DNA from 2 places in the Nonomuraea sp. IBHARD001 genome. Region 2 is predicted to be linked to the other one. Evidence: riboswitches for the same ligand, from Rfam matches in the RefSeq annotation. Region 2 holds a riboswitch; the other holds the start of a gene.
What was found. Region 2 has a riboswitch for glycine ahead of gcvP (aminomethyl-transferring glycine dehydrogenase). Riboswitches for the same ligand answer to the same signal wherever they lie in the genome.
Positions count from the first base shown of each region.

Region 1: linked by a shared signal. The riboswitch ahead of gcvT (glycine cleavage system aminomethyltransferase GcvT) and the one ahead of gcvP (aminomethyl-transferring glycine dehydrogenase) in region 2 are both predicted to bind glycine.

Region 1 is NZ_JBWBBW010000002.1:1,800,254-1,807,721, reverse strand. It holds gene ACTWNK_RS10510 (3-oxoacyl-ACP reductase) at 1-345, shown strand, start outside; gene ACTWNK_RS10505 (gamma-glutamyl-gamma-aminobutyrate hydrolase family protein) at 342-1,052, shown strand; gene ACTWNK_RS10500 (ATP-binding protein) at 1,049-3,058, opposite strand; glycine riboswitch at 3,282-3,379, shown strand; gene gcvT (glycine cleavage system aminomethyltransferase GcvT) at 3,512-4,597, shown strand; gene gcvH (glycine cleavage system protein GcvH) at 4,594-4,983, shown strand; gene ACTWNK_RS10485 (L-serine ammonia-lyase) at 5,078-6,454, shown strand; gene ACTWNK_RS10480 (hypothetical protein) at 6,736-7,191, opposite strand; gene ACTWNK_RS10475 (hypothetical protein) at 7,249-7,464, opposite strand.
Region 2 is NZ_JBWBBW010000002.1:4,150,051-4,157,518, forward strand. It holds gene ACTWNK_RS20920 (sugar phosphate nucleotidyltransferase) at 1-2,451, shown strand, start outside; gene ACTWNK_RS20925 (FHA domain-containing protein) at 2,719-3,231, shown strand; gene ftsR (transcriptional regulator FtsR) at 3,255-3,881, shown strand; gene ACTWNK_RS20935 (bifunctional nuclease family protein) at 3,976-4,446, shown strand; gene ACTWNK_RS20940 (MerR family transcriptional regulator) at 4,642-5,262, shown strand; glycine riboswitch at 5,297-5,389, shown strand; gene gcvP (aminomethyl-transferring glycine dehydrogenase) at 5,543-7,468, shown strand, end outside.

The sequences.
Region 1 (7,468 bases), 2.3 Mb from region 2:
GCGGTGATGGGGTCGGCCACCTCACAGGTCTCCTACACCGCGTCCAAGGGCGGCGTGCTCGCCATGTCGCGCGAGCTCGGCGTGCAGTTCGCACGGGAGGGCATCCGGGTCAACGCCCTGTGCCCGGGGCCGGTCAACACGCCGTTGCTGCAGGAGCTGTTCGCCAAGGACCAGGAGCGGGCCCAGCGCCGCCTGGTGCACATCCCCGTCGGCAGGTTCGCCGAGGCGAGCGAGATCGCGGCGGCGGTGGCCTTCCTGGCCTCCGACGACGCCTCGTTCATCACGGGCTCTGAGTTCCTCGTCGACGGAGGCATCTCCGGCGCCTATGTCACCCCGCTGTCATGAGCAGGCCCGTCATCGGCGTCACGTGCTACGTCGAACCCGCGCGCTTCACGGTCTGGGACCTGCCGACCGCCCTGCTGCCCTTCATGTACATCGAGCACATCGTGCGGGCGGGCGGCCAGCCCGTCATGATCCCGCCGATCGGCACGCCCGCCGACCTGATCTCCAGGCTGGACGGACTGATCATCGCGGGTGGCGGCGACATCGACCCCGCCCGCTACCAGGCCGAACCTCATGAGCAGACCGGCTACATCCGCGAGTTCCGCGACGCGTCCGAGTTCGGGCTGATGAGTGCGGCGCTGGAGGCCGACCTGCCCTTCCTCGGCGTGTGCAGGGGGCTGCAGGTGCTCAACGTCAGCCTGGGCGGCTCGCTGCACCAGCACCTGCCCGACGTGACCGGCCACACCGATCACGCGCCCGCGCCCGCCGAGTTCGGCCTGATGCCGGTGCACCCGGCCGACGGCACCAGGCTGGCCAAGCTGCTGGAGGGCGAGCAGGTCGTCAGGCACTACCACCACCAGGCCATCGACAGGCTCGGCGAAGGCCTCACGGTCTCGGCCGTCGCCGGTGACGGCACCGTCGAGGCCGTCGAGCTCGACGCCGCCACCTTCGCCCTGGCCGTGCAGTGGCACCCGGAGGCGGGCGACGACGGCACGCTGTTCGAGGCGCTGGTCGCCGCGGCCCGCGATCGGCGCGACGGCACGGCCTAGGGCGTCGACAGTGCGGTGATCGCCTCGTCGAGGTCGCGTTCGGCGCCGAAGCGGAACGCGGCCTCGTAGGCCTCCTCACCCGCCAGGCGCCGGGCCGATCCCGCGCACTCCCGGCGCAGGGCGGTCAGGCCTGGCGCGTTCATGGAGACCGCGCCCTGCCTGTCCCACACCTGCTGCGACAGCCCCAGCGCCACGGCCGCCGCCTTGCCCTCCTGTCCGGCCACGGCGATCCTGGCCAGCATGTCGAGGGCGAGCGCGGTGCCCAGCATGTCGCGCATGCTCCACTTGGTGGCCAGGCATCGGCGGGCCAGTCCGGCCGCTCCGTCCAGGTCGCCCCGCTGCAGCCGTACACCGCTCATGTGGTGGTCGGCGTAGGAGCGCAGCCAGTGCCCGCCGAAGGCGTCCGCGCCTCGCCACATCGCCTCGACCAGACGCTCGGCCGCACACAGGTCGGTGCCCTGCATCACCAGGGCCAGCGCTCCGGCCGACTGGGAGATCAGCACGCCGAACCCGGGGTCGCCGAGCTTCCTGTGGATGGCCGCCGCCTCCTCGGCGATCCTCATGGCCTCGCCGAGATCGCCCCTGAGCACGGCCAGCAGGGCCCGCATCGTGTGCGCGTAGGCGCCCGCGGTCACGTCGCCCTGCTCGGCCGCCGCGGCCACGGCCTCGGTGAGCAGGCGGCCCGCCGTGTCGTGGTCGCCCTGGATCATCGTCACCAGCGCGTAGGCCCACAACGCCGAGGTACGCGTGCCGCCCGGCTCGGGGCAGCGGGCCAGGGCGTTGCCGAGCTGGTGCCTGCCCTCGTGCAGATGGCCGCACGCCACCCAGAAGTAGACCAGGCTGGTGGCCAGGTCCAGGCCCGCCGCGTAGTCGTCCGGGTCGGACCAGCAGTGCCCGAACGCCGCCCGCAGATTGGGCAGCTCCCTCGACATCCGGCGCGACCAGCCCACCTGGTCCGGGCCCTTCCACTCGGCGTGGAACCATCGGGCCAGGCCCAGGTAGAAGTCGCGGTGCCTGCGCCGCATGTCGGTGGCCAGACCGAGCTCGCGCAGCCATCCGGCGCCGTATGCCCTGATGGTGTCGAGCATGCGATAGCGCCCGTCGTCGAGCGCGCGCACGATCGACTTGTCGACCAGCGAGGCCAGCGCCTGCTCGGCCAGGCGCGGGGTCAGCGGGGCGTGCGCGCACACGGTCAGCGCCGCCTCGGCCCCGAAGTCGCCGTGGAAGACCGAGAGCCTGGCCCACAGCAGCCGCTCCAGCGGCGTGCACAGCTCGTGGCTCCAGCCGATCGCGGTGCGCATCGTCCTGTGCCTGGACGAAGGCCGCTCCCCGTCGCCGGAGGCCAGTCTCTCGCCGAGTGTGGTCAGCAGTTCGTCCGCCGACACCGTGCGCAGGTGCGCCGCAGCCAGTTCGATGGCGAGCGGGATGCCGTCGAGCTTGTGGCACAGCCGCCACACCGCCTCCCCGGCCGTGAACCCCGGCCTGACGGCGCCCGCCCGCTCGGCGAACAGCGTGACCGCCCCCTCGGGCCCGCCCGCCGGAGCCTCCACCGGCATCGGGTGCACGGCCAGCACGTGCTCACCCGTCGCGCGCAGCGGCTGCCTGCTGGTGACCAGCAGCCGCAGGCCGGGCGCGGCCCGCAGCAGCGCGTCGGCCAGCCTGGCGCAGGGGCCGACGAGATGCTCGCAGGTGTCGAGCACGATCAGCGCACGCCTGCCCGCCAGGTAGTCGCCGAGCGCCCTGGCCTGTGACCGCGTGGCCTCCGGCGTCACCCCGACCGTGCTGGCGACGGTGTGCGCCAGCAGGCTCGCCTCCCTGAGCGCCGACAGCTCCACCAGCCAGACCCCGTCGGGATGCGCCTCCGCCTGTCCTGTGGCCACCCGGAGGGCGAGCCTGGTCTTGCCGACCCCGCCGACTCCTGTCAGCGTCACGAGGCGTTCGTGACCGAGCAGCTCGGCCGCGTCGGCCAGCTCCCTCGACCTGCCGACGAAACTCGTCGTCTCCACGGGTAGGTTCCCCACTCGCCCGTGGCCCGCAGTACCGATCACACTGTCCTCCCGCGATGACTGGCCGCGCAGTGCTTACCGAATGGTAACCACGTATCGCCCGACAAACAGCGGCCTGCGGAAAGGCCTGTCTCCGAGGTCAGGGCCACAGGAGGCACGACAGTCGCCCTCGTGGGGATTTCGCCGGACCCATCGAGCCCACTAGTCTGGGTTCCGACACCGATGAACCCGTGCGGGAGAGCGTCCTGACATCCGGTCAGGTCCCCTGAAGGAGCAAGCCCTCCCCGCGAACCTCTCAAGGCAAAGGACCGTACGGGCCAGGGTGACCTCTGGAAAGCAGGCCCTGTGGGCCTCGCCGAAGGTGAAAGTCCGGCCAAAATCCGGGCGAAGCTCTCAGGCACCGATGACAGAGGGGGAGGATCCTGGCATCCGACCCTTTCTGAGGTGCGAACAATGTCCCGACCGACACCGTTGCGAGACGTCCACGAGAGTCTCGGCGCGACGCTGACCGACTTCGCCGGCTGGCTGATGCCGCTGCGTTACGGCAGCGAGTCCGCCGAGCACAACGCCGTCCGCACCGCGGCCGGCCTGTTCGACCTCTCCCACATGGGCGAGATCCACCTCACCGGGCCGCAGGCGGGACAGGCGCTCGACTACGCGCTGGTCGGCCATCTGTCCGCGCTCGACCCCGGCCGGGCCCGCTACACCATGATCGTCAACGAGGCGGGCGGTGTGCTGGACGACCTCATCGTCTACCGGCTGGCCGACGAGGAGTTCATGGTCGTCGCCAACGCCTCCAACTACGAGCTGGTCGCGGCCGAGCTGCTGGAGCGGGCCAAGGACTTCGACGCGGTCGTCGAGGACCGCTCCGACCAGTGGGCGCTCATCGCCGTACAGGGTCCGCGCGCGCAGGAGATCCTGGCCGGGCTCACCGACGCCGATCTGGCCGGTCTGAAGTACTACGCGGGGCTGCCCGGCGTCGTCGCCGGGGTCCAGGCGCTGATCGCCAGGACCGGCTACACCGGCGAGGACGGCTTCGAGCTGTTCGTCGCGGGCGCCGACGCCGTGGCGCTCTGGCAGGCGCTGACCGAGGCGGGCGAGCCGTACGGGCTGATTCCGGCCGGGCTGTCCAGTCGCGACACCCTCAGGCTCGAAGCCGGTATGCCGCTCTACGGCAACGAGCTGAGCACGGCGCTGACGCCGTTCGACGCCGGGCTCGGGCGTGTGGTGAAGTTCGAGAAGCCGGGCGACTTCGTGGGCCGCGCCGCTCTTGAGCCGTTGAAGGACCTCCCGCCGCGCCGCCGCCTGGTCGGCCTGGTCGCGACGGGCCGCCGGGTACCCCGCCACGGGTACGCGGTCACGAAGAACGGCGCCGTTGTCGGCGAGGTCACCAGCGGAGCGCCGTCCCAGTCCCTGGGCAGGCCGATCGCCATGGCTTACGTGGACACCGACGCCACCGAAGGTCTGGCCGTCGACATCCGGGGCAGCCAAGAGGCTGTAGACCTGGTGGAGCTGCCCTTTTACAGGAGGAAGAAATGAGCACCATCCCTGACGAGCTGAGCTACACCAAGGAGCACGAGTGGGTGAGCGGTCTCGACGACGGTCGCACGGTGACCGTCGGCATCACCGCTTTCGCGGCCGAGGCCCTGGGCGACGTGGTCTTCGTACAGCTGCCTGAGCAGGGCTCCACCGTCGAGGCCGGGGACTCCATCGGCGAGGTCGAGTCGACCAAGTCGGTCAGCGAGATCTACGCCCCCGTCAGCGGTGAGATCGTCGAGGTGAACCAGGAGGTGGCCGACAAGCCCGACCTGGTGAACTCCGAGCCCTACGGCGACGGCTGGATGTTCCGCGTCCGCCTGAGCAGCGACCCCGAGGACCTGCTGACGGCCGAGGAGTACTCGGCACTGACGTCGGGCGCTTCCTGACTTTTCGGCCGGGGCCGTTACTCTGGAGAGAGCTCCACCAGCCGGCCGGCCCCGGCCGCACGCTTCCCCTTCGCCGCCTGAAAGGCGCACATCAATGGCGATCAGCGTCTTCGACCTCTTCAAGATCGGCATCGGCCCGTCCAGCTCGCACACCGGTGGCCCCATGGCCGCGGCACACAAGTTCGCCAGGGGCCTGCACGAGGACGGCCTGCTGGAGAAGACCGCCCGCGTCGACTGCATCCTGTACGGCTCGCTCGGCCTGACCGGCAAGGGCCACGGCAGCGACAAGGCCGTCCTGCTCGGCCTCTCGGGCGACAAGCCCGAACTCGTCGACGTCGACACCGTAGAGGCCCGCATGGCCGACATGCGCACCACCGGCAGGATCCGCCTGTACGGCCAGCACGAGATCGACTTCGTCGTCGGCGAGCACCTCGTGTTCGAACGCAAGATCTCGCTGCCCGAACACCCCAACGGCATGCGCTTCACCGCCTTCACCGACGACGGCCACCCCCTGCGCGAGAAGGTGTACTTCTCGGTCGGCGGCGGCTTCGTCGTCGACGAGAACGCCACCGGCGCCGACCGCATCAAACAGGACGACACCGTCCTGCCCTACCCCTTCACGACCGCGCACGAACTGCTCGCCCTGTGCTCGGAGACCGGGCTCTCCGTCTCCGGGCTGATGCTGGAGAACGAGAAGGCGTTCGGCCGATCGGCCCAGCAGATCCGCGACGAACTGCTCAACATCTGGCGCGTCATGTCCGAATGCGTCCAGCGCGGCATCGCCCAGGAGGGCGTGCTGCCCGGCGGACTCAAGGTCAAGCGCCGGGCCAACAAGCTCTACCGTCGGCTGCAGATCGAGGCGCCCGAGAAGGACCCGCTGCAGACCATGGACTGGGTGTCGCTGTTCGCCCTGGCCGTCAACGAGGAGAACGCCTCCGGCGGGCGCGTCGTCACCGCCCCCACCAACGGCGCGGCCGGCATCATCCCCGCCGTGCTCACCTACTACTCCCGCTTCATCCCGCAGGCCGACACCGACGGCGTCGTACGCTTCCTGCTGACGGCCGCCGCGATCGGCGTGCTGTTCAAGGAGAACGCCTCCATCTCCGGCGCCGAGGTCGGCTGCCAGGGCGAGGTCGGCTCCGCCTGCTCGATGGCCGCCGCCGGCCTCACCGAGGTACTCGGCGGCACCCCCGAACAGGTGGAGAACGCCGCCGAGATCGGCATCGAACACAACCTCGGCCTGACCTGCGACCCCATCGGCGGCCTGGTCCAGATCCCCTGCATCGAACGCAACGCCGTCGCCTCCATCAAGGCGATCACCGCCGCCCGCATCGCCCTGCGAGGCGACGGCCAGCACTTCGTCTCCCTGGACAAGGCCATCCGCACGATGAAGGCCACCGGCCGCGACATGCTCGACAAGTACAAGGAGACGTCACGGGGGGGACTGGCGGTCAACATCATCGAGTGCTGAAGGCGGGCGTGCCTCCTGGGCGCCGCCCGCCGGTTGATCAGGTCCTACCAGGAGGCTCTCGGCGGACGATACGAGCAGCACGACTTGGTCGGTGACGAGACCACGCGATTAAGGTGGCTTTCACCAGCCAGAGCTGGGAGGACTACGTCCATTGGCAGGTGGCGGATCGACAGATCTTGCAGGCTCGCTACCACTGCGAGTGACCCCTGTCTGCTCGGCAGCGGCCCCGAGCGCCTGGCCGGGCAGGCAGGGGTCACCTCGCGCAAGACGTGAGGTCCCCGTCATGAGCCGACCGGGCATCGATGAGCAGCATGGAAGTTGGGGCAGCAGATCACGGCCGTGCTGATGAAGGCTCCGCCCTCCAGCCAGTCGCCCCACTGGACATCCACCTGCCCCGGCAGGCTCACCCGGGCGTTCTTGACGCGGTGCTGGAACTGCTCGCGGTGGCCCAGCCGGTTGTCCCGATGGCTCGGCATCCGCCCGCAGTAGCCGTGCCACTGGCTCTCCAGCCACATCACCGCCTCGTCCACCTCGTGGAAGGTGGCCTTGATCTGCGTCCGGCCCTTCAGCAGCCAGTCGCAGGTCCGATTGGGCGGCAGAGGCGAGGCCAGGAACGCGGCCTGGGCGGCCGCGTCGGCGGACGGGCGGCGCAGCGACTCCTGCTCGCGCTCCCTGCCCTGCCCGGCCCACTGGTAGGCATGCCAGTGGCCTACCCTGACGGCTGCGACGTTCGGCATGCCTTCCCCTCAAGACAGGCCTCCGCCCTTCCGGACGGAGGCATGGACGGTGTCGAGCTAGATGTGACTGGTGTCGACGCCTGCTGCTCGCAGCTCGGCGCCGGTGAAGCGCAGGGTCGCGCCGGGCAGCTTGGAGTCGCCCAGCAGGTACGCGTCCTCGATGCCGGGGATGCGGGCGAACGTGAGGCAGGAGTCCATCTCCTCCTCCTGCTGATTGCCGCCGCACAGCGGGACCAGGACGGCGTCTCGCGTGTCGGCCATGTAGAGATTCATCGGG
Region 2 (7,468 bases):
ATGACGGCCAACCAGCCCAAACCACTGCTGCCCGTGCTCAACCGCCCGATCATGGAGCACGTCCTGCTCCTGCTGCGACGGCACGGGCTGACCGAGACCGTCGTCACCGTGCAGTTCCTGGCCGCCCTCGTGCGCACCTACTTCGGCGACGGCGACGAACTCGGGATGAGCCTGCACTACGCCACCGAGGACATCCCGCTCGGCACCGCCGGAAGCGTCAGGAACGCCGCCGACCGGCTGCGTGACGGCAGCTTCCTCGTCATCTCGGGCGACGCGCTCACCGACATCGACCTGTCGGAGATGATCCGCTTCCACCGCGCCAACCGCGCCCTGGTCACCGTCGGCCTCAAGCGCGTGCCCAACCCGCTGGAGTTCGGCATCGTCATCGCCGACGAGCACGGCCGCGTCCAGCGCTTCCTGGAGAAGCCCACCTGGGGCCAGGTCTTCTCCGACACCGTCAACACCGGCATCTACGTCATGGAGCCGGAGATCCTCGACGAGATCGAGCCGGGCCGCTCGGTCGACTGGGCCGCCGACGTCTTCCCCAGGCTCCTCGAACGCGGCGCCCGGCTGTTCGGCTACGTGAGCGACGGCTACTGGGAGGACGTCGGCACGCACGAGAGCTACCTGAAGGCCCAGGCCGACGCGCTGTCGGGCCGGGTACGCGTGGAGATCGGCGGATTCGAGCTCTCGCCGGGCGTGTGGGTGCACGAGGGCGCGTCGGTCGATCCCGACGCCGTGCTCAAGGGCCCGCTGGTGATCGGCCCGTACGCCAAGGTCGAGGCGGGCGCCGAACTGCGCGAGTTCACCGTGCTCGGCAGCAACGCCGTCGTACGCGAGGGCGCGTTCCTGCACCGCGCGGTCGTGCACGACAACGTCTACGTCGGGCCGAGCGCCCACCTGCGCGGCTGCGTGATCGGCAAGAACACCGACATCATGACCGGCGCCAGGATCGAGGAGAACGCCGTCGTCGGCGACGAGTGCGTCATCGAGGCCGAGGCGTACGTCACCAGCGGCGTCAAGGTCTATCCCTTCAAGACCATCGAGGCCGGGGCCGTCGTCAACACCTCCGTCATCTGGGAGTCGCGCGGCCAGCGCAGCCTGTTCGGCCCCAACGGCGTCAGCGGCCTGGTCAACGTCGAGATCACCCCCGAACTGTGCGTACGGCTGGCCAGCGCCTATGCCACCACGCTGCGCAAGGGCGACAAGGTCGTCACCTCGCGCGACTCCTCGCGGGCGGCCCGCGCGCTCAAGCGCGCGGTGATCAGCGCGCTCACCGCGAGCGCCGTCGACGTGCTCGACCTGGAGGCGGCGGCGCTGCCCGTGGCCCGCTTCCACACCTCCCAGGCCCATGCCGCCGGAGGCATCGCCCTGCGCACGACGGCGGGGGACCCGCAGAGCGTCGACATCGTGTTCATGGACGCGCGCGGCGCCGACCTGGCCGCGGGCGCGCAGCGCAAGCTGGAGCGCGTCTTCTCCCGCCAGGAGTTCCGCCGCGCCTTCCCCGGCGAGATCGCCGGGCTGAGCTTCCCGGCCAGGGCGGTGGAGAACTACGCCCAGGAGCTGGCGCGCCGCGTGGACATCTCCGGCGTCAGCGACATGAAGGTCGTCGTGGACTGCGCCGGAGGCACCGCCTCCCTGGTGCTGCCCGCCCTGCTCGGCCGGGTCGGCGTCGACGTGCTCACCGTCAACGCCCGCCTCGACGACGCCTCGCCCGCCGAGACGATCGCCGGGCGCCGCCGCGACCTGCAGCGCCTGTCGGAGCTCGTCAGCTCGTCGAGGGCGGCCTTCGGTGTGCGCTTCGACCCGGTGGGCGAGCGGATCGCCCTGGTCGACGAGCTGGGCAGGCTGATCAGCGAGGAGCGCGCCCTGCTGGTCGTGCTCGACCTGGTGGCCGCCGAGCGGCGAGGCGGCCAGGTGGCGCTGCCGGTCAGCACCACGCGGGTGGCCGAGCAGGTCTCGCGCTTCCACGGCGTGCAGGTGCAGTGGACCTCCACCGCGCTCGACGCGCTCACCGAGGCGGCGAGCAGGCGCAACATGATCTTCGCCGGGGACGGCAGGGGCGGCTTCATCGTGCCGGAGTTCGCACCGACCGTCGACGGGCTCGCGGCCTTCCTGCGCCTGCTCGGCCTGGTCGCGCGCACCCGGCTCTCGCTCAGCCGCATCGACGCCCGCATCCCGGAGGCCAGGCTGCTCAAAAGGACCGTTCCGACGCCGTGGGCGGCCAAGGGCGCGGTCATGCGCTCGGTCATCGAGGCGGCGGGCGGGCGCGTGATCGACACCACGGACGGGGTGCGCGTGGTCGAGGAGGACGGGAGCTGGGCGCTCGTCCTGCCCGCGACGGCCGCGCCGGTGACCCATCTGTGGGCCGAGGGGCCGGACGTGGACGCCGCCCAGGCGCTGCTCGCCGAGTGGGCGGCGATCGTGGAGGCTGCGGCGGCCGCGGGGTGAACGTTGTTCGGAGGGTAAACAGGAGCGGGAAAAGGGTTGTCAGAAGGCGAACCCGCGTGTGGGATGGACCTTGGTACCGGCTCGGCGGTAACTTTGTCACCGTCCAAGTCCGTCGTCCAGCGTTCCGCCTTGACCTTTGCGTCTCATCAGCGTAAGTTGCGGCATTCGCAGTCGTAGCGACCCAACAACTTGAGAAGCGAAGAAGCAGGACGCCGTCGCCCTGAGCACCGTGAAACGCGTCTTCGCGGTAGGAGGCCGAGCCAGTCGATGCCGAGCGTCTACTGCACGCAGTGCGGACATGCCAACCCCGAGGATGCCCGTTTCTGCTCCCGCTGCGGGTCACCCCTGACCCGTATGGAGGTCGTGGGGGACACCACCTCGACGATCTCCGTCGCCGGGATCGAGGCGTATGAGGCGGAGACAGGAGAGGCGCTCCTGGCCGAGCGCGCCGCAGTGGAGAACCTCGCGCCGGGCACCGCGCTGCTCATCGTCATGCGCGGCCCCAACGCCGGCAGCAGGTTCCTGCTCGACCGCGACCTGACGACCACCGGCCGTCACCCGGAGAGCGACATCTTCCTCGACGACATCACCGTCTCGCGCCGCCACGTGGAGTGGTATCGCCACCCGGGCGGTCGCTTCACCGTGCGTGACGTCGGCAGCCTCAACGGCACCTACGTCAACAGGGAGCGCATCGAGGAGGTTCCGCTGCACGCCGGGGACGAGGTGCAGATCGGCAAGTTCCGTCTCGTGTTTCTCATGCGGGGCACCCCCGGCGTATGAGCGCTCAGGCGGCACGCTCACACATGAGCATCGGGGAGGTGCTCGCCCTGCTGCAGGGCGAGTTCCCCGACGTGACGATCTCCAAGATCCGTTTCCTGGAGGGCGAGGGGCTGATCGAACCCGAGCGCAGCCCCTCGGGTTACCGCAAGTTCACCCACCACCACGTGGAGCAACTGCGTTACATCCTCACCGAGCAGCGTGACCACTACCTGCCGCTGCGGGTGATCAAGGACAAGATGGCCGAGGCGCTGTCCAGGCCCAGGGTCGTCGGCGAGCAGCAGGAGCTGCGGCTGAGCCGTGCCGAGCTGCTGGAGTCGGCCGGGCTCGACGAGGAGACCCTCACCGAGCTGGAGGACTACGGCCTGCTGGCGGCGGTCGCCAGGCGCTACGACGAGGACGCGCTGAAGATCGCACGTGCGGTGGGCGCGCTGGCCGCCTTCGGGCTGCACGCGCGGCATCTGCGTGCGGTCAGGGCGGCGGCCGAGCGCGAGAGCGGGCTGGTCGAACAGGCCGTGGCCCCGCTGTTGCGCAAACGTTCCCCCGGGGCGATCGGCGAGGCCGATCAGGCGGCCCGCGAGATTTCGGGCCTGCTCATGGAGTTGCACGCGGCGCTTCTGCGCACCGGCGTCAGGGGCGTTCTCGGTCGATGACCGGCCCACAGGGACATTCCACGCCCCTCGGGTGTTACGTTGAATTGCGGTAGTGCGGCCCAACAATTGCGGTAGTCGAAATACGGAGCAGCCCGTGTTGCAGATGGAGGTCGTGGGCGTTCGGGTTGAGATGCCTACAAATCAGCCGATCGTCCTGCTCAAGGAGGCGCACGGAGAGCGATACCTACCCATCTGGATCGGGATGAACGAGGCCACGGCCATCGCCATGGCCCAGGCGGACGAACCACCCCCTCGCCCGCTGACCCACGATCTGTTCAGGGACGTGCTGAGCGCCCTGGGAGTCAGTCTGCGCACCGTCAACATCGTCGCCCTGCGCGACGGCATCTTCTACGCCGACCTGGTCTTCTCCAACGGCGTCGAGGTCAGCGCCAGGCCGTCGGACTCCATCGCGCTGGCCCTGCGGACCGGTGCGCGCATCTTCGCCAGCGAGGAGGTGGTCCAGGAGGCCGGAGTGATCATCCCGGACGACCAGGAGGACGAGGTCGAGAAGTTCAGGGAGTTCCTTGACACGATCTCGCCCGAGGACTTCGGCCGCGCTGGGTAGCTAAGTCTTCGAAAGAGGTAAGCGGCTCCGTACTCTGGCATGGGGCCGGTATTTCATTGCATTTACGCTTCACGACGCGCCGGGCAGGATCGTTGACTGACGTTGGTCACGGTCCTACGGTTCAAGTGAACCCTGTGGTTGTCCTTGACGAACCCCCAGATCAGACCACGGGATGAGAGAAAGCCGGAGGTCCGCGTGGCGGTCAGCAGCGGCGAGGGAAAGACGGCCGGCCAGGAAGATCCGGTGCGGCGCGAAAGCGCGAGGCAGCGTGCCGGTGAACAAGGTCTGCTGTTCGACGAGCAGCCTTCTTCGCTGCCCGCCGACATCGGCTACCGCGGCCCCACAGCCTGCGCGGCCGCCGGTATCACCTACAGGCAGCTCGACTACTGGGCCCGCACCGGACTGGTGGAGCCCACGATACGAGCGGCGCAGGGCTCAGGCTCGCAACGCCTGTACAGCTTCCGCGACATCCTGGTGCTCAAGGTGGTCAAACGCCTGCTCGACACCGGAGTGTCGCTGCAGCAGATCCGCACGGCCGTCCACCACCTGCGCGAGCGGGGATCGGGCGACCTGGCGCAGATCACCCTCATGAGCGACGGAGTCAGCGTCTACGAGTGCACGTCGGCCGACGAGGTCATCGACCTGCTCCAGGGAGGGCAGGGCGTGTTCGGCATCGCGCTCGGCCGGGTCTGGCGTGAGGTCGAGGGCTCCCTCGCGGAGCTGCCGGGGGAACGCGCGGCGGTCGAGGACGAAGTCCCGGCCGACCACCCAGCTGACGAGCTCGCCCAGCGCAGACGCGCCCGCCGCCTCGGCTGATCCGGAGGCGCTGGTAACCTAGGAGCAAGGCTGACGACCCCGTGCGGGAGAGTCCCCGGTCCGCCCGGGGCGCCGAAGGAGCAACCCTCCCCGGAATCTCTCAGGCAACCCGTACCGCTCGGGATAGGCAACTCTGGAAAGCAGGCGCGCCCGCCAGGCGCGTCTCACCGACGGTGAAAGCCCTCACGGGTGAAGCTCTCAGGTTGAGGTGACAGAGGGGGAGATCCGGCCTACGCCCGCGCCCTGGCGCCGGTCTCCACAGCCCTCGGGAGGCACCTCCATGACCGACCTTTCGTCGCCCCTCAGCGCCCTCGGCGCGCCCGCATTCGCCACCCGCCACATCGGTCCCTCCGACGCCGACCAGGCCAGGATGCTGGAGACCGTCGGCTTCGAGTCGGTCGCCGACCTCGTGGCCGTGGCCGTTCCCGAGGCGATCAGGGCCAAGGACAGCCTCAAACTCCCCGCCGCGGCCAGCGAGAGCGAGACGATCGCGGAGCTGCGCGAGCTGGCCGGGCGCAACAGGGTGCTCACCTCGATGATCGGCCTGGGCTACCACGACACGATCACCCCCGCGGTGATCCGCCGCAACCTGCTGGAGAACCCGGGCTGGTACACCGCGTACACGCCCTACCAGCCCGAGATCTCGCAGGGCCGCCTCGAAGCGCTGATCAACTTCCAGACCGTGGTGTCCGACCTGACCGGGCTCGACGTCGCGGGCGCCTCGCTGCTCGACGAGGCCACGGCCGCGGCCGAGGCGATGACGCTGGCCCGCAGGGCGAGCAAGGTCAAGAGCGAGGTGTTCGTCGTCGACGCCGACGCGCTCCCGCAGACCAAGGCCGTGCTGGCCACCAGGGCCGAGCCGCTGGGCATCACGCTGCGCGAGCAGTCGCTGGACGAGGACCTGCCCGAGTGTTTCGGCGTCCTGGTGCAGTACCCCGGCGCGGGCGGCAGGCTGCGCGACTTCCGCCCGGTGGCCGAGCAGGCGCACGAGGCGGGCGCCGTCGTCGTGGCCGCCGCCGACCTGCTGGCGCTCACGCTCGTCACCTCGCCCGGCGAGCTCGGCGCCGACATCGCGATCGGCTCCTCCCAGCGCTTCGGCGTGCCCTTCGGGTTCGGCGGGCCGCACGCGGCCTTCATGGCCGTGCGCGAGGGCCTGCAGCGGCAGATGCCCGGCCGTCTGGTCGGCGTCTCGCTCGACGCCGACGGCGACCCGGCCTACCGGCTGGCCCTGCAGACGCGCGAGCAGCACATCCGCAGGGAGAAGGCCACCAGCAACATCTGCACCGCCCAGGTCCTGCTGGCCGTCATCGCCGGGATGTACGCCGTCTACCACGGCCCCGAGGGGCTGCGCCGCATCGCCGCCCGCACCCACCGCCTGGCCGTGACGCTGGCCGAGGGGCTGCGCGCCGGTGGCGTGGAGGTCGTGCACGGCGAGTTCTTCGACACCGTGCTGGCCAGGGTGCCCGGCCGGGCGGCCGAGGTGCTGGCCGAGGCCGCCGCGCGCGGGATCAACGTGCACCTGGCCGACGCCGACCACATCTCCATCGCCTGCGACGAGAAGAGCACGCTGGCCGACGTGGAGCAGGTCGCCGCCGCCTTCGGCGCCGCCGCCGACCTGGCCGCCCTGGCCGAGCGCGACGACCTGGGCGCGCTGCCGCAGTCGCTGGTCCGCGAGTCGGACTACCTCACCCACCCGGTCTTCCACAGCCACCGCTCCGAGACCGCCATGCTGCGTTACCTGCGCAGGCTGCAGGACAAGGACATCGCACTCGACCGCTCGATGATCCCGCTGGGCTCGTGCACGATGAAGCTCAACGCGACCACCGAGATGGAGCCGATCACCTGGCCCGAGTTCGCGGCCGTGCACCCCTACGCCCCCGAGGAGCAGGCTGCGGGCTACGCCGAGCTGATCGGGACGCTGGAGGCCTGGCTGGCCGAGGTCACCGGCTACGACGCCGTCTCCATCCAGCCCAACGCCGGATCGCAGGGCGAGTTCGCCGGGCTGCTGGCGATCAGGGCCTACCACCGGGCGGCCGGGCAGGAGCACCGCGACGTCTGCCTCATCCCGTCCTCCGCCCACGGCACCAACGCCGCCAGCGCCGTCATGGCCGGCATGCGGGTGGTCGTCGTGGCCTGCGACGACAACGGCAACGTCGACCTCGCCGACCTGGACGCCAAGATCGGCAAGCACGCCGACGCCCTGGCC